Regions from separate parts of the Lactococcus lactis genome, predicted to be linked through region 1. Evidence: predicted binding sites of a transcription regulator. Region 1 holds the regulator's gene; each other region holds the start of a gene.
The links. Region 1 encodes Rex, which represses fermentation and respiration genes when NADH is low (regulators of the CRP and FNR family bind a similar motif). Its sites were predicted from a motif close to TTGTGAANTANTTCACAA; they were not measured.

Region 1 (3,314 bases):
AAAGGGTAAGGTAACTTACTCAATGACTTCACGAATGGGGCCAAACTCTTATGATTGTAGCTCGTCAGTATTCTTTGCCATGATTGCTGGTGGATTTCTGTCGGTTGGCTCAATGGGTAATACTGAAACTTTGTTTGGAATGTCAGGAACTAAACTCAAAGAAATCAGTCGTGGAGAGGTGCAACGTGGCGATATCTTCATTTCAGGTACTCCAGGAGGTTCGGCTGGTTCGGATGGACATACGGGTATTTTCTTAAGTAACGGTTCATTCATTCACTGCTCTTACACTCACAACGGAATTGCGGTTGATACGAATGATGCATACATGAGCACTCGCTTGCCACATCACTTTTATCGAATCGTTGGCTCAGGTTCAGCAAATACTGACAGCAAACCTCAAATGGTTACATTAAACGTTGATGGAAAATTTGGTAATGCGACTGCTAAAAGACTCCAAGAATACTTTGATACCGCTGGTAAAGATGGAGTAATCAGTCACCAGTACAAACAAACCTTTAATCAAAATATCTATGCTGCTCAGTTTGATTCATCGCTGACAGGTTCAAACGTGGTTAAAGCATTGCAAAGATTCCTAGGAATTGGCCAAGACGGACTGTTTGGCCAAGGTACAATTAAAGCACTACAAAAGCACCTTGGAACGACGCAAGACGGAACTATCAGCCCAGTTTCTGATTCTGTGAGAGAATTACAACGTCGATTGAATGCGAATAAACTATAAAAATTATGCCTGACTTCGGTCAGGCTTTTTTTGTTTGTTGTAAATTTACAACAATACTATCAGAAACATAATGATATGTTGTAATTTTGTTGTACGAGTTTTTTATTTCTATATTTTTTAGTTGTTTTAAAAATAGGAAAAACGGCTATGTTAAGCCGTTTTTATTTTATATTTTTTCTATTATTGTTTATTATCGTTCATGAAAAATAGTAGTGTTTGCAGCTCCTTAGTTAAGTCAATTGATTGAACAACCACATCTGAAGGGACTTTCAAACGAATTGGGGCAAAGTTTAGGAAACCTTTGATACCAGCTTTGACTAGAGTGTCAACAACTTCTTGGGCATTTTCTTTGCGAACAGAGAGAATTGCTGTTTTGATATCCGATTTTTTAACATTTTTTTCTAAATCAGAAATATTATAAATTGGAATTCCATCATCTGTTTGTGTTCCAACTAAGGGATTGCCAGAAATATCATAGGCTTGCGTGATTCTCATTTTGTTTCTATCTTGGAATTGATAATGAAGTAATGCACGACCGAGATTTCCGACACCAATCAGAGCGATATGCGTTTCTTGGTCTTGGCCAAGAAGTTCTCCAAAGAAATCACGGAGCACTTTCGTTTCATAGCCGTATCCACGTCGGCCTAATTCGCCAAATAAAGAGAAATCTCGGCGAATTGTGGCAGCATCTACTCCAATTTTTTCTGAAATAAGTTGTGAGTTTGTGCGTGTCACATTTTCTTCGACAAGACTTTTGAACAGTCGATAGTACTGTGGCAGTCGTTTAGCAGTTGCTTTAGGCAAGCTTTTGCTTGGTTTATGATCAGTCATTGTTATACCTCAAAAATTTAATTCGATTTTATTAAAACTAATTAATATTTAGTTTCTTTGTGATAATTTTATCAAAAATTTGTGAAATTATCAAACAAAAGGAATGGAATATTCACGCAAAATGAGAAATTTATTACAATTCTAAAAAAATATTTATTTTACCCTTTTAATTAAGGCGCTTTCATGTTAGAATAGAAATATGAAAAAATAGATAGGGAGAAAATATGATTAAAATTTATCTTAGTGGTTCATGTTCATCTTGTAGAAAAGCTAAAAAATGGTTACGTAAACATCACATTGAATTTGAAGAAATTAATTTATCAAAAGATTTTATGGAAAAAGATGATTTAATCAAAATTTTATCCTTGACTGAAAACGGATTTGAGGATATAATTGCGACCCGAGGGAAAACATACGCATCTTTAAATTATAATTTCGATGAATTAGGACTAGAAAAAGCTTTTGAATTAATTCAGGAAAATCCACGTCTTCTAAAACGACCATTAATTTTTGACGAGGACTGTCTATTGATTGGTTTTAACGAGGATGGAATCAGAGCGTTTATTCCACCAGAAGTTAGGAGAATTGAGTTGCGTGAAAGATTAATTTTAGTCTAATATTAATTTTATTTTTAGCTTATCAGATTTGGTAAGCTTTTTAATTTTAAGAATTTGGAAGAACTACAAAAAACTTGCCTTAAATGCTATAATAGAAGGACTGCTTTTCTATCATATGAAAAGGAAAAACGAAGTATTAAAAATATGCTTTGAGATTTAACGAAGAGGATAAATATCATGATTTTACTGCAAGGGAATGGAATTGCACGCACTTTTGGTGGCGATGTTTTATTTGAAAATATCAATTTTAGTTTACAAGACCATTCAAGAATTGCCCTAGTTGGCCGAAATGGAGCTGGTAAGTCAACCTTGCTTAAAATTATTGCTGGAGTTGAAGAAGCGAGTCGCGGAACTGTATCCAAGACCAAAGATTTGACAATGAATTATTTAGCGCAAGATACTGGGCTGAATTCCTCAAGGACAATATTTGCCGAAATGCTCTCTGTTTTTGATTCGCTTCGCCAAATGGAAAAACAATTGCGCCAGATGGAATTGCGAATGGGAGAACTTGCTGGGGATGAATTGACAGCTTTGATGAAACGTTACGATGCTTTATCAGAAGAATTTCGGATGAAAAATGGATTTACTTATGAATCTGAAATTAAGTCTGTCTTAAATGGTTTTCGCTTTGATGAAACAATGTGGGAAAGAGAAATTTCAAGTTTATCGGGGGGACAAAAAACACGTTTGGCTCTTGCTAAGATGTTGCTTGAAAGACCACAACTTTTGATTTTGGATGAACCAACTAACCACTTAGATATTGAAACTTTGGCTTGGCTTGAAAATTACCTTAAAAATTACGAAGGTAGTTTATTAATTGTCAGTCATGACCGCTACTTTTTGGATAAAGTGGTTAATGAAGTCTTAGAATTATCTAGAGGAGAATTGACTCGTTTTTCTGGAAATTATTCTCGCTATGTTGAACAAAGAGAGCAAAAACTCTTGTTAGAACTCAAAAATTTTGAAAAACAACAAAAAGAAATTGCTAAATTAGAGGACTATGTTGCCAGAAATTTAGTTCGGGCTTCGACGACTAAAATGGCGCAATCGCGTCGTAAAAAGTTGGAGAAAATGGAGCGTTTAGACGCACCAACAAGTGATGATAAATCGGCCAATGTTACTTTTAC
Region 2 (3,314 bases), 1.1 Mb from region 1:
TAAAAGCTACCCTGGGGATAACAGGCTTATCTCCCCCAAGAGTTCACATCGACGGGGAGGTTTGGCACCTCGATGTCGGCTCGTCGCATCCTGGGGCTGTAGTCGGTCCCAAGGGTTGGGCTGTTCGCCCATTAAAGCGGCACGCGAGCTGGGTTCAGAACGTCGTGAGACAGTTCGGTCCCTATCCGTCGCGGGCGTAGGTAATTTGAGAGGATCTGTCCTTAGTACGAGAGGACCGGGATGGACTTACCGCTGGTGTACCAGTTGTTCCGCCAGGAGCACGGCTGGATAGCTATGTAGGGAAGGGATAAGCGCTGAAAGCATCTAAGTGCGAAGCCCACCTCAAGATGAGATTACCCATTCGTAAGAATTAAGAGCCCAGAGAGATGATCTGGTAGATAGGCTGGAAGTGGAAGAGTTGCGAGACTTGGAGCGGACCAGTACTAATCGCTCGAGGACTTTACCAAAAGAGTCAAATATAATATGCTTATGGTTTAAAAGTTAGAAGAATTGTTATTTAGTTTTGAATGTTCAAGGTAACATTTAATGATTTGGTCATCATTGCGATGGAGATACACCTGTTCCCATGTCGAACACAGAAGTTAAGTCCATCTACGGCGGAAGTACTTGGGGGTTGCCCCCTGGGAGATAGGCGAGTGGCCAAGTTTTGGGAGTTTAGCTCAGCTGGGAGAGCATCTGCCTTACAAGCAGAGGGTCAGCGGTTCGATCCCGTTAACTCCCATTGGTTGTTTCAGCCATTAAGTGAATAAAGGTTCTGTAGTGTAGCGGTTATCACGTCGCCCTGTCACGGCGAAGATCGCGGGTTCGATTCCCGTCAGAACCGTTAGTAGAAATACTAATGACTCGTTAGCTCAGTTGGTAGAGCATTTGACTTTTAATCAAAGGGTCGCTGGTTCGAGCCCAGCACGGGTCATAATCCTAGCGGATGTGGCGGAATTGGCAGACGCACTAGATTTAGGATCTAGCGCTTAACGGCGTGGGGGTTCAAGTCCCTTCATCCGCATACTAGGTATTAGCCGACTTAGCTCAGTTGGTAGAGCATCTGATTTGTAATCAGAGGGTCGCGTGTTCGAATCATGTAGTCGGCATTGTCGTAAGACACAAAGTTTAAGTGCGAACGTAGTTCAGGGGTAGAACACAACCTTGCCATGGTTGGGGTCGCGAGTTCGAATCTCGTCGTTCGCTTGATAATTCTCCCCAGTGGGAGTTTTTGTATAATACCCGGGGTGGCGGAACTGGCAGACGCACAGGACTTAAAATCCTGCGAGGGGTAACCTTCGTACCGGTTCGAAACCGGTCCTCGGGATATGCTAAGATTAATAGTTATTAAACTATTAATCTTTTTTTATCTTTCTTTAAGAATGGCTTAATAAAGCGGTTACTTTGTATTTTTGCGAGCTTGGACTAGAAAAATACTTCACAAAATGCTATACTAGGTAAGTAATAAAATATTCGGAGGAATTTTGAAATGGCAATCGTTTCAGCAGAAAAATTCGTACAAGCCGCTCGTGATAACGGATACGCTATCGGTGGTTTCAACACAAACAACCTTGAATGGACTCAAGCTATCTTGCGTGCAGCAGAAGCTAAAAAGACTCCAGTATTGATCCAAACTTCTATGGGTGCGGCTAAATACATGGGTGGTTACAAAATGTGTAAACTCCTCATTGAAACTCTTGTAGAATCAATGGGAATCACAGTTCCAGTTGCTATTCACCTTGACCACGGTCATTTTGATGATGCTTTGGAATGTATCGAAGTTGGTTACTCATCATTGATGTTTGACGGTTCACATCTTCCAATCGAAGAAAACCTTAAACTTGCTGAAGAAGTAATCGCTAAAGCTCATGCTAAAGGCATCTCAGTTGAATGTGAAGTTGGTTCAATTGGTGGTGAAGAAGACGGTATCGTTGGTGAAGGTGAACTTGCTCCTATCGATGATGCAGTTGCAATGGCTAAACTTGGTGTTGACTTCCTTGCAGCAGGTATCGGTAACATTCACGGTCCTTACCCAGAAAACTGGAAAGGTCTTCACATCGATCACCTTGAAAAATTGAACAGAGCACTTGTTGAAGCTATGGGACACAATGTGCCAATCGTACTTCACGGTGGTTCTGGTATCCCTGATGATCAAATCAGAGAAGCTATCGCTAATGGTGTAGCTAAAGTTAACGTTAATACTGAATGCCAACTTGCTTTCGCAGCTGCTACTCGTAAATTCGTTAATGAATTTGATGCTAATGAAGCAGAATACATGAAGAAAAAACTTTTCGACCCACGTAAATTCTTGAAACCTGGTTTCGATGCAATTACTGCGTCTGTTGAAGAACGTATCGACGTATTCGGTTCAGCAAACAAAGCTTAATCAACTTTTAAAACATGATTAAATAAACGTTTGTCATTTATGATGGACGTTTTTTTATTTTTCAATTTGCTTTGATATAACATACTTAAGTATATAAGTTCAACAAGTATTTTCAATTTTATAGATTGGATGCTATTAAAAAAGTTTATCTGGTTGTTGGAAATCAATCATTGCTTACAGAATATTGAAAGAAAGAAAATTTGACTTTAACGAATTGGCACATTGAATTCCTGATTGCGCCAGAAGAATGCTTGTCTTACAAAAAAATTTTGTCTAATTTACGAATAATCTGGTATAAGCTTTATTGATTTGAACTATTATACAGCAAAAGAGTGTACTCTAGTAATTCCTTCATTAATTGTTCTTAGGATATTTGAAATTTCTCCTTTAAAAGACATTTGAGAGGGACTAAAAAAAAAATGAATATAAGAATCTATTTTATGCGAATGCTACCTTTTTAAAATATTACCTAGATGAAGATAAGAAGAGTTGTGAAATATGAGCGGACGATGTATAAGGTTTTTTTGACTGAATTTGATTTTTCTACATTATTAAATTTGTAATAAATATATTATTTTTTAGTAATTTGACTTAGAAATATAAGATAAAGAGAACAGAATATTTTTTAGGGACGATAGTAGTCCTTTGTTTTAGAGAGAGCACGGGTTAATTCAACTAAGTCATAAACAACTTATTATAAAATATGATTAAATATGGCTTTGTCACTTATGAAGGACATTTTTTATATGATTTTACTACTAGCTATATCGTATAATAATTTTTTCAAATAAAAATGGAAATGTGTTCAATAAATAAAAGTGATTAATTTGACTTGCTTGTTTTTAAATGTTACAATTGTGTAAAAGTAGATGTCTTGAAAGAAATGATGTTGAAATTATAATACATACCATGGAGGATTAACTAAAAT
Region 3 (3,314 bases), 600 kb from region 1:
ACCTTACCTCGTTCATTTATTTAAGACAATTATAGCACAAAATAAAATAAACTGTCAAGATAAAAACTTGACAGTTCATTTTTAGATTAATGGAATTGCATTCCTCCATCAACAATAATTGTTTGACCGGTAATATAGTTTGAATCAGGGCCAGCTAAGAATGAAACAACATTTGCCACATCTTCAGGCTCAGATAAACGTTTCATGGCAATATCTTTTGCGAAAGTTTGCATTCCCCATTCATCATCTTTACCGGCATTTTTACCAACTTGATGCGCAATATCAAACATCATTGGTGTTTTTACAATCCCTGGTGCATAAGCATTAACTGTGATTCCTTCTTCTGCTAAATCACGAGCAGCAATTTGAGTCATCCCACGAACAGCAAATTTTGAAGAAGAATAGAGCATTAGATTTGGATTTCCAACAACTCCAGCTTGTGAGGTTGCGTTGATAATTTTACCTCCATGACCTAATTTTCTAAAAAGTGCTGTTGCTGTTTGTGTCCCCCATAAAACTCCACCAACATTAATATTATAGACTTGATGAAATTGTTCAGGTGTAATTGTTTCAATTGGTGTTGTTGGGGCAATTCCGGCATTATTAACTACAACATTTAAATCACCAAATTTGTCGACAACAGCATTCAAAGCTGAAATAACTTGTTCACGGTCGGAAACATCAGCTTTAACCGCAAATGAGTTTTCTCCAAGTTCTTTTGCTGCTTTTTGAGCTGTTTCTTCGTTGTAATCAATAATAGCTACTTTAAAACCATCATTATAGAGACGTTTTGCGATTGCAAAACCTATTCCTTGACCTGCTCCAGTAACTGCTGCAATTTTAGACATCTTATTTCTCCTTTATTTAATTATTTTATAAACCTTTACCAGTGGGTGAAACTAAAATTTTAACAGCTGTTTCATTATGATGAATCAGCGTATCGAATCCTTTATCAATCAAATCATCCAAACCGATTTTAGCTGTGATGAATTGGTCCAATTTTATTTTACCTGTTGATACTAAATCAATTGTTTTTGGATGAGTGTTATTATAAGCAATCGTTCCTAAAAGGTTAGCTTCTTTGATTACTAATTTTGCCATATCAACACTAGCAGGCTTGCCCCAAATTGCAACAATGACAACTGTTCCACCCATACGAATCGCATCTAGACAAGCGTCAAATCCCGGTTGGACAGAGGTACATTCAAAGGCTGCGTCCACTCCTTTTTCATTAATTTCATGAACTTTAGCTTGAATGTCATCTTCAATTGGATTGAAGAAATAATCAGCAACTTGTGCTTCTTGTGCTTTTTTACGACGAAGTCCACTAGGTTCACTGATGATAACAGTATGTCCTTGCGCTTTTGCAACGGCAGCAGTTAATAGTCCAATTGGTTCAGCACCAACAACTAATACCGTACTCTTTTCACTTAAATTTGCTCGTTCAACAGCGTGATAGCCGACTGATAGTGGCTCAATTAGAGCAGCTTCATCCAATGGTAAGTTATCAGGAATTTTGTGAACCCAACGTTCATCAACAGAATTTTTTTCAGCCAAACCTCCACCATTTCCGCCCAAACCAATAAAGTTTGAGCCTTCTGAGAGGTTATAATGTCCAGTTTCACTTGTATCAGTCCCTTCGGGAACGATATAAGGTTCGACAACGACATGGTCACCTACTTTAAGTCCGCTTACTCCTTCACCTATAAAATTTACAACCCCAGACATTTCATGTCCAAGAGTGACTGGTGGTACTTCTCCAGTAATTGGATTAGGATGTTCTGCTGACGGACAAAAAATTGGGCCATCTAAAAATTCATGAAGATCTGTTCCACAAATTCCACACCAAGCCACATCAATGCCAACTTGGCCAGCTTTTACTATTGGTTCATTAATTTCATCAACGCGGATGTCCCCGCGGTCGTAAAAACGTGCTGCGCGCATAAAAACGCCTCCTCTATATAGGATGGTTGTCGTTTCAGGCAATCAATTAAATTTAGTATTTGAGATTTCTCTCACGAGTTTATTCTATCATTATTTCTAATAATTTACAAAAATTTAAAGCGTTTTCTTCCTTGGTATATATAGACTTTTAAATATTTTATCGTAATAAAAAAGCTACTGAATTTTCTGTCAGTAACTTTTACTTTTTGTATTCTTATTAATTGTTAATGTCTATTTCTTCGACGATTTTTTCGACTATCACCCTTAACTGGAATTTGTCTTTGTTCCTTGACAAATTCTGGTAATTGATTATATTTCATTGATAAAACGAGCCCTAAGCCGATGATATTTGCCATTAAGGCCGATCCCCCTTGAGAAATGAAGGGTAGGGGAATACCTGTTAAAGGAACAACACCAATCGCTGCTCCAATATTTTCAAAGACATGGAAGAGAATCATCATAATAATACCCGTTGAAATATAGGTATAAAACTGATTATTTGATTTGAAAGTTACTCGAATCATTCGATAAATCAGCATAAAGTAAAGGAAAATCAAAAAGGCTGATCCAACAAATCCGAAATCTTCAGCAATGACAGTGAAAATCATATCTGATTCTCGAACGGGAACATTGACATTAGCTACACCAATTCCTTTACCCCAAAGACCACCAACACCAACTGAAATCAATGAGCGTGCTTGTTGAAGACTGAAAGTCTGAGAATATTCAAAAGGATGTAACCATGCGATAAAACGATTGACCTGATACTGAGCAAAACTGGTACTTTCAAGAAATTTTTGTCCTTCTGGTGAAGCAACTAGAGCAACAATTCCTACAGCTACTGCTGCTACGAAAAGAAAAGCTGGCGCAAGTATTTTCCAAGAAATACCAGCAACTAAAATAATTCCAGCAAAGATAGCTGCAAAGACCAAGAAAGTTCCGAAGTCTTTTTGAAAGACTGATAAAATGGCAACTGGGATTGTTTCAAGTATCAGAAGTCCGATTAAGCGGAAATCATCTTTGAGTACTCGTTTTTTTAGATTATTTTGGAAGGTAACCACAATCCTAGCCGAAAATAAAATATAGGAAAGTTTCATAAACTCCGACGGTTGAAAAAGATTTCGTCCTCCAAAAGCGAGCCAGTTTTTTGCACCTGTTGAAGCATAGGTTGCTTTATCGTAGAAAAAGATCGGTAGAACCATTAATATAAGACCTAATAGGTAAAAAAATGGTGTTAAATTCCATAAAAACCTTGAATCCATATGCATGACAATTAAAGCAACAAAGAGTCCGACAATAACCCAAGTTCCTTGTTGAACAACTAGATTCGTTGCTTGTGTGGGGTGGTCATGACTTACTGCAACATAAAG
Region 4 (3,314 bases), 850 kb from region 1:
TATGAACGTCATCATAACCACCGTTCAAACCAGTCAACATTGCTTTCAAGACGTTTACACGCGCACCAAAGTATTGGAGGTTATGACGTCCTTCTTCATTTTCTGGATCAAGTGGTGAGACACAACAAGAGATACATGACATTTCGCCATATCCATCTTTAGCCATTGTTTCAACACCTTCATATTGAATAGAAGAATGCTTGTGGCTCATAGACATTGAATAACGTTTGAATGAGTAAGGAAGTTTAGAATCCCAAAGGACTGTCAAGTTTGGTTCTGGAGCATTTCCGATTGTATCAAGTGTGTTCAAGAAACGGTAGTCCATTTTAGTGACACGGTGACGTCCGTCATTACCCATACCAGCCATAGATGTTGTGATGAATGTTGGGTCGCCAGAATAAAGTTCATCATAAGCAGCTGCACGAGCAAATTTCATTGTACGGAGTTTCAAAACGAAATCATCAACAAATTCTTGAATTTCTTGTTCAGTAAATGTTCCACGAGCAAGGTCACGTTCTGCAAAGATATCAAGCACGATTGGAACACGTCCAAGTGAAGTTGCAGCTCCATTAATGACACGACATACTGCCATATAAGCGATGTTAACCCATTGGATTGCTTCTTTTACGTTCATAGCTGGACGTGAAACATCAAGACCATATAAAGCACCAAAGTTTATAACTTCTTGCAAAGCTTGGTATTGCATATTAATTTCTTCTTTAAGACGAATGTTTTCTTCGTTAATTTCAGTGATTGCATCCCATTCTTTTGCTTTTTCCTTCATAAGGTAATCAGCACCGTAAAGGGCAAGACGTGCATAGACACCAATGATACGTCCACGAGAGTAGGCATCTGGCAAACCTGTTACAGTATGAGCATGACGTGCTTTACGAATTGCTGAAGTATAAGCACGGAAGATTCCATCATTTACAGAAGTCATTGTTTGTGACAAAACATCATGCAAGCCTGGGTCAACTGAGAGACCGTGTTCTGTCAAAATCTTTTCAGCAACACGAAGTCCACCTTTTGGCATGAAGTTTAAGCGGAAAAGTTCGCTATTTTGCATCCCATAGATGAGTTCAAGTTCTTTATCATTAGCATCGATATATCCGGCAGGGATTTTATCAATAGAGGTTACGCGGTCAGTATCGAAGGGAAAACCAACTTCTTCATAGTGAGCTTTTGTATCTTCAATAATTTTCTTTACTTTAAGTGTACGTTCTGTTGGCCCAGCAAGAAAGCTTTCATCACCATCATATGGTTTGTAGTTTTCTTGTACAAAGCGAGTAACGCTTGCTTTATCACGCCAGTTGGTTCCTTTAAAACCATCCCAAGCTTGTTCAAAGATATTTTCCGTAACTTCGGTTTTCATTTTGAAATCTCCTTTGTTCTTTCTGTTTCAAATTACAACTTCATTATATCATACAGTTTGAGAATAGCAAACAGAATTCAAGAGAAATTACAGATTCTTTACTAATACAGTTCCAATTATTTTAATATCTGTTATACTTTTTTAAAACGTTTTCATAAATAATTCACAAAATAGTTTTAACAAACATTGCTAACTTCATAATCTACAATCACTAATTAATTTTTTCACAAAGAGCAAAAAAATGGAGATTTTTCTCCATTTTATAACATATCTTTTTTATGTAACCACCAAGTGACCCAAACACATAATAAAATTCCTAGAACTAAAATAAGCCAAACCATCCAATTAAAATTTTGACCAGGAATTGGAACATTCATTCCGTAAAAACCAACAATTACTGCTGGAATCCCTAGAACGAAAGTAGCTGATGTCATGATTTTCATGACAATGTTCAAGTTATTAGAGACAATGTTTGAGAACAAATCTCGGAGATTTTCTAGTAACTTGAGCTGAATCTTGGTTTCTGTATAAGCTTGGTCTGTTTCGACAAAAATATCATAAATCTTTTCAGCAAAACCGTCTTCATCATCTTCTCTCAAGTAATCAATAAAATCCTGAAGTACTTGCATATTATTGTGCAAGGCATCTTCAAAATAAATTAAACTTGCTTGAATGGCAATCAAATCAACAATTTGGTCGTTCTTTGTTGAATTTTTGATTCCCTGTTCAAGTCTGCGACGTCTTGTTCGGAAATCTCTCAAATAATCATGGAAAGTGTGTGTCATTTGATACATCACTTGAAAAATAACTTGATGTTTGTAGCGTTTATAATCATATTCACGCTCGAAAATTAAGCCATTATCAATCTCATGATTAAGTGCTAAAATAACCGATTCATTTTTAGTCCAAACCAAAGAATATGGAAAAGTCGCAACTTCTCCATAATTAGAAAGTGCAGGATATTGTAAGAGAATCAGATTATTATCATTATCATCTGTTTCAAAACGGGCATTTTCATAATCATCCAAAATTCCTGATAAATAGTCAAAAGGGAAGTCATAGTATTCAGAAATATTCCCAATTTCTTCACGTGTTGGATTGAGAACATAGGTGAAATTCTTCATTTCAGAGGTTGAAATTAATTTTTTTTCGTTGGATAGTTCATAATTTTTAATCATTTTCCTATCTATCCCTTCTTTTCCTGATAAAAGAGGATTGGAATCCTCTTAGTGTCCCTTTAATTGTAGCAGATTTTAGACTTTTTTTCCGAGTATTTTATTCTCTACGACTTAAGAAAACATTTACATTAACTATTGGTCTAAAGAATACTTTGTGATATAATAAACTTATTAACTTGAGGAGATTTTTTTTGAAATTCAAACACGAACCCCTAAATTTGTATCTAAACTTTAAAAAATCAGCTGAACAGTTTCCTGATAGCCCAATTATCTTTGATGAGGCTGTTGGAGCTTTCCCTGAACTAGCTCTTGAAACGACTTACCAAAAGACTCATCAAGCAATTGTTGATAAGGCAAGTCTCTTATCTGAGTTGGGAATCAAAAAATCGGATAAAGTCATTATTTTTAAATCAAGTGCTTTTGATACCTATCTTTTAGCTGTTGCTGTTTCTTATCTAGGCGCTGTTCCAGCAATGATTTCTTATCATCTTCCTGCCGAAACAATGGATATTTTAGCTGGACGTTTAGGCAATCCTTGGCTCATTTATGACCAAGTTACTGACAAAACTGTAAATGAAATGAAGAATCTTGAAGATTCTAAAAAACTTTCTGTCAGTAAATTTGCTTTGGAAAAACCTACTCAAATTGCTGACAGTCAGCAATTGGCCAGTGATGAGATTGCTTATCTCACTCATACTTCTGGAACAACTGGTGTACCAAAATTAATCGCTCACTCTGCTAATTCAATGGGTTGGCGTTGGGTG

Region 2: the regulator Rex is predicted to act here: its motif matches at 1,427-1,444, upstream of PYW37_RS10770 (class II fructose-bisphosphate aldolase).
Region 3: the regulator Rex is predicted to act here: its motif matches at 2,004-2,021, upstream of PYW37_RS08240 (2,3-butanediol dehydrogenase).
Region 4: the regulator Rex is predicted to act here: its motif matches at 1,524-1,541, upstream of pflB (formate C-acetyltransferase).

The regions. Positions count from the first base shown of each region.
Region 1 covers NZ_CP118969.1:1,052,771-1,056,084, forward strand. Annotated here, with positions in the region: gene PYW37_RS05390 (peptidoglycan amidohydrolase family protein) at 1-739, shown strand, start outside; gene PYW37_RS05395 (redox-sensing transcriptional repressor Rex) at 920-1,570, opposite strand; gene PYW37_RS05400 (Spx/MgsR family RNA polymerase-binding regulatory protein) at 1,795-2,187, shown strand; gene PYW37_RS05405 (ABC-F family ATP-binding cassette domain-containing protein) at 2,365-3,314, shown strand, end outside.
Region 2 covers NZ_CP118969.1:2,133,458-2,136,771, reverse strand. Annotated here, with positions in the region: rRNA gene PYW37_RS10815 (23S ribosomal RNA) at 1-467, shown strand, start outside; rRNA gene rrf (5S ribosomal RNA) at 551-666, shown strand; tRNA gene PYW37_RS10805 (tRNA-Val) at 670-742, shown strand; tRNA gene PYW37_RS10800 (tRNA-Asp) at 772-844, shown strand; tRNA gene PYW37_RS10795 (tRNA-Lys) at 862-934, shown strand; tRNA gene PYW37_RS10790 (tRNA-Leu) at 943-1,024, shown strand; tRNA gene PYW37_RS10785 (tRNA-Thr) at 1,037-1,109, shown strand; tRNA gene PYW37_RS10780 (tRNA-Gly) at 1,135-1,206, shown strand; tRNA gene PYW37_RS10775 (tRNA-Leu) at 1,242-1,327, shown strand; gene PYW37_RS10770 (class II fructose-bisphosphate aldolase) at 1,490-2,386, shown strand.
Region 3 covers NZ_CP118969.1:1,654,248-1,657,561, forward strand. Annotated here, with positions in the region: gene PYW37_RS08235 ((S)-acetoin forming diacetyl reductase) at 87-848, opposite strand; gene PYW37_RS08240 (2,3-butanediol dehydrogenase) at 874-1,944, opposite strand; gene PYW37_RS08245 (FtsW/RodA/SpoVE family cell cycle protein) at 2,169-3,314, opposite strand, start outside.
Region 4 covers NZ_CP118969.1:1,906,195-1,909,508, forward strand. Annotated here, with positions in the region: gene pflB (formate C-acetyltransferase) at 1-1,372, opposite strand, end outside; gene PYW37_RS09395 (magnesium transporter CorA family protein) at 1,633-2,550, opposite strand; gene PYW37_RS09400 (class I adenylate-forming enzyme family protein) at 2,742-3,314, shown strand, end outside.